Antarctobacter heliothermus: one gene and its partner. The main gene of each other region encodes a partner of the protein of the gene in region 2 in a complex. Links are inferred from orthologs where the notes say so. Each region holds a gene or a part of one and is shown on either strand. Other genes may lie near its edges.

Region 1 (3,684 bases), 280 kb from region 2 along the record:
CGAGGATCACGGTGGCGGGGTCTTCGGTGTATTTCAGCGCCGTGGCGGCGGCGACAACGGCATCGGTCATCGGTGTCTTGCCGCGCGGGCGCAGTTGATTCACCGCAGCGCCGATGGCGTCGCGGCTGGCCGCACCGGGCAGGACCAGCGTTTCGATGTCGGTGCAGTCGCCCTTGGTGCGGTGGCCATAGGCGGTCAGGCCGATGGATTGCGTCTGGGGCAGGGTACGCAGCAGATCGCCGACCACGCCCTGCGCGATCTCGATCTTGGTGACTCCGTCGATTTGCCCCCACATGGAGCCTGACGCATCCAGCACGAGGATGGAGTTCACGTCCTCCTGCGCCGTGGCAAGGCCGGGCAGTACACAAAGCGCCAATGCGGCGCGGCGAAACCGTGTCATGGAAATCCCCCTTTGGCGGTAATGCGCACAGCCTGCACCCTGTGTCGCGTTGGGGCAAGGAATGGTTTCCCTGACTGTTGCGGTGCATTTCCGACGGTCTTTGCGGCACGAGACCGCCGCTTTGTGGGTCGTCACCGGAATGTTCACACTTCGTTCACGCTTTTCGATTGGCGAAGGCGGGGAATCCCCCTATGTACACTCGGGTTGCAATACCGGGGGTCAGACATGCCGGAACTCAAGAAGATCGAGGTGCGCGGCGCGCGCGAGCACAACCTGAAGTCCATCGACGTGGACATCCCGCGCGACGAACTGGTTGTGATCACCGGGCTGTCCGGGTCGGGCAAGTCCTCGTTGGCGTTCGACACGATCTATGCCGAGGGCCAGCGCCGCTATGTCGAGTCGCTGAGCGCCTATGCGCGGCAATTCCTCGACATGATGGAAAAGCCGGATGTGGATCACATCAGCGGTCTGTCTCCCGCGATTTCCATTGAGCAGAAAACGACGTCGAAGAACCCGCGCTCGACCGTTGGCACGGTGACCGAGATTTACGACTACATGCGCCTGCTGTTTGCGCGTGTTGGCACGCCCTATAGCCCCGCCACCGGCCTGCCGATCGAGGCGCAGCAGGTGCAGGACATGGTCGACCGGGTCATGACCATGGAGGACGGCACGCGCGGCTATCTGCTGGCCCCCATCGTGCGCGACCGCAAAGGCGAATACCGCAAGGAATTCCTTGAGTTGCGCAAGCAGGGGTTCCAGCGGGTCAAGGTGAACGGCGCGTTCCACGAACTCGACGATCCGCCGGTGCTGGACAAGAAGTTCCGCCATGACATCGACGTGGTCGTCGACCGGATCGTGGTGCGCGAGGGCATGGAAACCCGTCTGGCGGATTCGTTTCGTACCGCGCTGGATCTGGCCGATGGCATCGCCGTGCTGGAAACCGCGCCGAAAGAGGGCGACCCGGAGCGGATCACCTTTTCCGAGAATTTTGCCTGTCCGGTCAGCGGATTTACCATCCCGGAAATCGAACCCCGGCTGTTTTCGTTCAATGCGCCCTTCGGGGCCTGCCCGGTCTGCGACGGGCTGGGCAAGGAGCTGTTCTTTGACGAACGCCTTGTGGTGCCGGACCAGACGCTGAAGATCAGCGATGGCGCGCTGGCGCCGTGGCGCAAGGGCAAGTCGCCCTATTTCCTGCAAACCATCGAAGCCATCGCCAAACATTACGAATTTGACAAAAAGGCGCGCTGGAAAGACTTGCCCGCCCATGTGCATCAGGTGTTCCTGTACGGGTCTGGCGATGAGGAAATCCAGTTCCGCTATGACGAAGGCGGACGCATCTATCAGGTCAGCCGCGTGTTTGAGGGGGTGATCCCCAACATGGAACGCCGCTATCGCGAGACCGACAGCAACTGGATCCGAGAAGAGTTCGAACGCTATCAGAACAACCGGCCCTGTGGCACCTGCGGCGGTTATCGCCTGCGGGAAGAGGCGTTGGCGGTCAAGATCGCCGATCTGCATGTGGGTCAGGTGGTCGAAATGTCGATCAAACAGGCGTTCGACTGGTGCGAAACCGTGCCCGCCAGCCTGACCAAGCAGAAGAACGAAATCGCCCGCGCCATTCTCAAGGAAATCCGTGAGCGGCTGGGGTTCCTGAACAATGTCGGGCTTGAGTATCTCACGCTTAGCCGGTCTTCCGGCACGCTGTCCGGTGGTGAGAGCCAGCGTATCCGGCTGGCCAGCCAGATTGGCTCTGGCCTGACCGGGGTGTTGTATGTGCTGGATGAGCCGTCGATCGGTCTGCACCAGCGGGACAATTCACGCCTGCTGGATACGCTGAAAAACCTGCGCGATCAGGGCAATACGGTGATCGTGGTCGAACACGACGAAGAGGCGATCCGCGAGGCGGATTACGTCTTTGATATTGGCCCCGGTGCCGGGGTGCATGGCGGGCAAGTGGTGGCCAAAGGCACGCCCGAAGAGATCCAGAACGACCCGGCCAGCCTGACCGGGCAGTACCTGTCAGGCGCGCGTGAAATTGCGGTGCCTGCGGAGCGGCGCAAAGGGAACCGCAAGAAACTCAAGGTGGTAAAGGCCACGGGCAACAACCTCAAAGAGGTGACCGCGGAGTTCCCACTGGGCAAGTTTGTCTGCGTGACCGGCGTGTCCGGCGGCGGTAAGTCGACACTGACGATTGAGACGCTGTTCAAGACTGCCAGCATGGCCCTGAATGGTGCCCGCCAGACGCCTGCGCCCTGCGAGACGATCAAGGGGCTGGAGCATCTGGACAAGGTGATCGACATCGACCAGCGGCCCATCGGGCGGACTCCGCGGTCTAATCCGGCGACGTACACCGGGGCCTTTACCCCAATCCGTGATTGGTTCGCCGGGCTGCCAGAGGCCAAGGCGCGTGGCTATAAACCGGGGCGGTTTTCGTTCAACGTCAAGGGGGGGCGCTGTGAGGCCTGTCAGGGGGATGGTGTCATCAAGATCGAGATGCACTTTTTGCCGGATGTCTATGTCACCTGTGAGACCTGCAAAGGCGCGCGGTACAACCGCGAGACATTGGAAATTCTGTTCAAGGGCAAGAGCATAGCTGGCGTTCTTGATATGACCGTTGAGGACGCGCAGGAGTTTTTCAAGGCGGTGCCGTCAATCCGGGACAAGATGGATGCGCTGGCACGCGTCGGTCTTGGCTATATCAAGGTTGGCCAACAGGCGACGACCCTGTCAGGCGGTGAGGCGCAGCGGGTCAAGCTGTCCAAGGAACTGGCCAAACGGTCCACGGGCCGCACGCTATATATTCTGGATGAACCGACCACGGGCCTGCATTTTGAAGACGTGCGCAAGCTGTTGGAAGTGCTGCACGAACTGGTCGAAGGCGGCAACACGGTTGTGGTGATTGAACACAATCTGGACGTGGTGAAAACCGCCGACTGGATCATCGACATCGGCCCCGAGGGCGGCGATGGCGGCGGTCAGATCGTGGCCGAAGGGACGCCGGAACAGGTGGCCGAGGTCGAGGCGTCACACACCGGTCGGTATCTCAAACCGATGTTGCAGCCGCGCAAGGTGGCGGCGGAATAACGTCTGACGTTGGCGCGCGGGGCCCAGTGAGGGCCCCGCCGCTGGCAAGCTCAGGATTTGAGCTTGCAGGTGTTGATGCCCAGCAGGGCGTAGGGCGGGCAGGTGCCCAGTGCGGCGGTGGCCAGCATCACGATGCCCACAACCAGCAACAGCCAAGACCAGCTGCCCGAGACCGTGAAAAAGGCGATGATCGCCACGAT
Region 2 (4,437 bases):
GCGCCACCTCATATGTCATTTGCTGTACATTTCCGGCGACTACCGCATATAGCGCCAACCAGCAGCATCCAGTTATCAAGGTGATGAACGCAGGAAAAAGGATAGCGAACTCTACTGTTGAACTACCCTCTTCCGAAGAAATAATCTTCTTGGCTCTGTTTCTATCATCCAGCATGATTTCAATTTCCTCGGCGCACCTAAAAACAATTTCAGGTTGCGACCCGATTGGACCAAATTCTTGTCCCAATTGTGTCGAAATCAAGCCTTTCAGAAAATGCGAAGCAAAACAGACGAATTAGTCTTCAAGACAGATTGATCTCACACCTCCGTTAACCTTTGATTAACCTTTGATTAACCATTAGTAACGAGGTTTGGGACGCTGTACCCGTGATCCACAGGCATTTCTACGACTTTGGTTCTATAGTGGCACCTTCGTGGCACGCCAGTCGATCGTCAGGGACGCATTCAACCAGAAGGAGATGCATCGAGAGGATGCCGAACCCTTAGACTAAATCAAAATGAGATAAGTAAATCGAAGGCTCGATCACACCTATATGTGACCCGGTTATTGCACAATTAACAGGCACAATTCTCAATCATGGGTTCAATTCACCAGTGTGACTATGGGCAATTCGTGCGGTTCGGATCAGGTTGTCGCCTTGCGTTTTTTCAGGACACCGGCGTGCTCGGCAAGATCGCGGGCGATGGCAAAGGCCCCCTGGATCTTGTCCTTGTCGCGTTTCCACTCGCGCCGCACCACGATCTTGTTGTCCTTGACGCGCGCCTGCCCGTCCTGCGCGGTGATGAAGGCCACAAGTCCCTCGGGCGAGGCGAATTTGTCGTTGTGGAACTGGATCGTCGCCCCCTTTGGCCCGCCGTCCAGTTTGGCGATCCCGGCGCGTTTGCACATCGCCTTGATCCGCACCACCAGCAACAAGGTGTTTACCTCCCGCGGCAGCTTGCCGAAACGGTCGATCAACTCGGCGGCAAAGCCCTCTAGCTCGACCTTTGTGGTCAGCGAGGACAGGCGACGGTACAGACCAAGGCGCACGTCCAGATCTGGCACAAACGTCTCAGGGATCAGCACCGGCACGCCCAGATTGATCTGAGGCGCCCATTGATCGTCGGCCTCTGACAGACCCTCCATCTCTCCGGCGCGGATCTTGGCAATCGCCTCTTCCAGCATCGACTGGTACAACTCGTAGCCCACGTCACGCATCTGGCCGGACTGTTCTTCACCCAGCAGATTGCCCGCGCCGCGAATATCCAGATCCTGCGAGGCAAGAGTGAAGCCCGCCCCCAACGTATCCAGACTGCCCAGCAAGCGCAGACGCTTTTCTGCGGTGGTGGTCAGCTTGGCGCGCGGTTTGGTCGTCAGATAGGCATAGGCGCGGGTCTTGGACCGGCCCACACGGCCCCGGATCTGGTACAGCTGGCTGAGGCCGAACATGTCGGCCCGGTGCACCACCATGGTGTTGGCGGTGGGGATGTCCAGACCGGATTCCACGATGGTTGTCGCCACCAGCACATCGTATTTGCCGTCATAAAAGGCGTTCATGCGGTCGTCCAGGTCCCCCGCTGCCATTTGGCCGTGGGCGACGACATAGGACACTTCCGGCACTTGTTCCTTCAGGAACTCCTCGACCTCTGGCAGGTCGGTCAGGCGCGGCACCACAAAGAAGGACTGGCCGCCGCGATAGTGTTCGCGCAACAGGCCCTCACGGATCGTCACCGGGTCAAATTCACTGACGTAGGTACGGATCGACAGACGGTCCACGGGCGGCGTGCCGATAATCGACAGATCGCGCACCCCGGTCAGCGACAGTTGCAGTGTGCGCGGGATCGGAGTCGCGGTCAGGGTCAGGACGTGAATGTCCGACCGCAGTTGCTTTAGCCGTTCCTTGTGCTGGACGCCAAAGCGCTGCTCTTCATCAATGATCAACAGGCCAAGGTTGTTGAACCGGATGCCCTTGGCCAGCAGCGCATGGGTGCCGACCGCAATGTCCACGGTGCCCTTGGAAATGCCCTCACGGGTCAGTGCCGCCTGTTTTGTGCCGACAAAACGCGACAAGGGCGACACCTGCACGGGAAAGCCGCGGAACCGTTCGGCAAAGCTGTTGTAGTGCTGGCGTGCCAGCAGCGTAGTCGGTGCTATCACAGCGACCTGTACGCCGGACATGGCCGCCACAAAGGCGGCGCGCATGGCGACCTCTGTCTTGCCAAAGCCCACGTCGCCACAGATCAGGCGGTCCATCGGCTGGCCGGAATGCATGTCCTCCATGACATCTTCGATGGCCTTTAGCTGGTCATCCGTCTCTTGATAGGGAAAGCGCGCGGAAAAGGACTCAAACGCGCCCGGTGGCGGGTCCATGATCGGGGCTTTGCGCAAGGCACGTTCGGCAGCGATGCGGATCAGGCGATCCGCCATCTCGCGGATGCGTTCCTTCAGCTTGGCCTTTTTGGCCTGCCACGCGCCGCCGCCCAGCTTGTCCAGCAGGCCCTCTTCGTGACCGTATTTGGACAACAGTTCGATGTTCTCGACCGGCAGATACAGCTTTGAACTTTCAGCATATTCCAGTAGTAGGCATTCATGCGCTGCCCCTGCTGCGGTGACCACCTCCATCCCCAGATACCGGCCGATACCGTGGTCGACATGGACTACCAGATCGCCGGGTGACAGCGATTGATGTTCAGTCAGGAAGTTCTCGGCCTTGCGGCGTTTCTTGGGCTGCCGAATAAGGCGGTCGCCCAGCACGTCCTGTTCGGAAATGACCGTCAGGCGCACCTTGTCGTCCCCCGTCTCCCAAGGGGCGACAAAGCCCGCCTCCAAAGGCCAGACCGCCAGATGCAGCCCGCGCTTGCCAATCCGGGTGCCGTTGGTAACGGGGATCGCCTCGGCCAGCCCCTCGTCCTCAATCAGGCCCGTCAGGCGTTCGCGCGCGCCTTCGGAATAGGAGGCGATAACAACCGGTCCGTCCTGCAATCTCGCCTTAACATGGGCAGCCAAGGCACTAAAAAGGCTGATGTTTTCTTGTTGCCGCTCAGGCGAGAAATTCCGCCCGATACGCCCGCCTGCGTCCACGACACCGGGGCCAGTGGCCTGTGGCAGCGGATGAAACTGCACCTCGCGCCGCGCACCAAGGGCGGCAGACCATGCATCATCGTCCAAATAAAGGGATCCGGGCGGGATCGGCTTGTAAACCGTGCTGCCCAGAGACTTTTTCTGGCTCATGGCGTGTCGGCGTGCATCGAACTGATCGGCGATGCTGTCCCAGCGCGACAGGCGCGAAGGCGTCAGTTGATCGTCCAGCACAACCGGCGCGCCGGGCAGATAGTCGAACAAAGTTTCCAGCCGCTGATGGAAGAACGGCAACCAGTGTTCGACACCCTGATGCTTGCGACCAGCACTAACCGCCTCATACAGCGGATCATCGGTGCCCGCCGCACCGAATTCGATCCGGTAATTCTGGCGGAACCGCGTGATCGCCGCCTCGTCTAGGATCACCTCGGACACGGGCGCCAGTTCCACCACGTCCAGCTTTTCCGTCGTCCGCTGCGACGCCGGATCGAACCGCCGTGCTCCGTCCAGCACATCACCGAAGAAATCCAAACGCACCGGCCCGCCGTCCCCCGGCGGAAAGATATCGATGATGCCGCCGCGCACCGCGTAGTCACCGGGTTCCGTGACCGTGGGTGCCTGACTGAATCCCATGCGTACCAAAAAGGCGCGCAGCCCGGCCTCGTCCACCCGGTCACCGACCCGCGCGGTAAAGGCCGCCTCGCGCAGAACGTCGCGGGCGGGCAGGTACTGCATCGCCGCCGAGAGCGTCGTCAGCAAGACAAAATGCGTCGGCCCGCCATGCACCAGGGTCGCCAACGTCGCCATGCGCGCGGCCGAGATATCGGCATTGGGCGACACCCGGTCATAGGGCAGGCAGTCCCAGGCGGGAAACACCATCACCGGCATGTCGGGCGCAAAGAAGGTCAGCGCATCGCGCATGGCCGCCAGCCGTTTGTCGTCGCGCGCGATGTGGATCACCGGACCTTTGGCCCGCGCCACCTCACGCAGCACCAGACGGGCGTCATAGCCCTCGGGCGCGCCGCCCATGATGATACGATGTTCTGTCATGATGGCTCAAATGGCGCGCCGGGCGCGCCGCGTCAACCGCGCACAGGCCGGATCAAACCGATACGATCAGAAGGCAAGAACCGTCAGGTTCATGTACATGCCCCACAGCGCGGTGCAAAAAATCGACACGACACCGATGAACTGCGTCAGCATCCGGTGTAGGCGCAACCGCCGCCACAGCGCCTCACCCGCGTTCTCACCTGCCTGAATGCGCCGGGCCGAACTGATGCTGAGCAGCCCGACAAACATCATCGGAAAGGCCAACATGAAAACGGCCTGCGCGAACTCTACCCAGTAAAAAAAGCCAA

Evidence for each region.
Region 1: the proteins of mfd (region 2) and uvrA are in contact, whole or in part, in a crystal structure (PDB 4DFC), measured with the Escherichia coli proteins. The link is inferred for Antarctobacter heliothermus from one-to-one orthologs.

Annotation. Positions count from the first base shown.
Region 1 is NZ_CP022540.1:2,983,831-2,987,514, forward strand. Bases 253-3,684 are described here. They hold uvrA (excinuclease ABC subunit UvrA), read left to right. Parts: upstream 253-625; coding sequence 626-3,484; downstream 3,485-3,684. Other genes in these bases: ANTHELSMS3_RS14220 (VWA domain-containing protein), read right to left, coding at 253-400; ANTHELSMS3_RS14230 (YgaP family membrane protein), read right to left, coding at 3,535-3,684. Also shown: more of ANTHELSMS3_RS14220, read right to left, coding at 1-252. UniProt on the Escherichia coli protein: The UvrABC repair system catalyzes the recognition and processing of DNA lesions. UvrA is an ATPase and a DNA-binding protein. A damage recognition complex composed of 2 UvrA and 2 UvrB subunits scans DNA for abnormalities.
Region 2 is NZ_CP022540.1:3,260,646-3,265,082, reverse strand. What follows is about bases 447-4,437. They hold mfd (transcription-repair coupling factor), read right to left. Parts: upstream 4,130-4,437; coding sequence 647-4,129; downstream 447-646. Other genes in these bases: ANTHELSMS3_RS15695 (component of SufBCD complex), read right to left, coding at 4,196-4,437. Also shown: ANTHELSMS3_RS15705 (TadE family protein), read right to left, coding at 1-175. UniProt on the Escherichia coli protein: Couples transcription and DNA repair by recognizing RNA polymerase (RNAP) stalled at DNA lesions. Mediates ATP-dependent release of RNAP and its truncated transcript from the DNA, and recruitment of nucleotide excision repair machinery to the damaged site.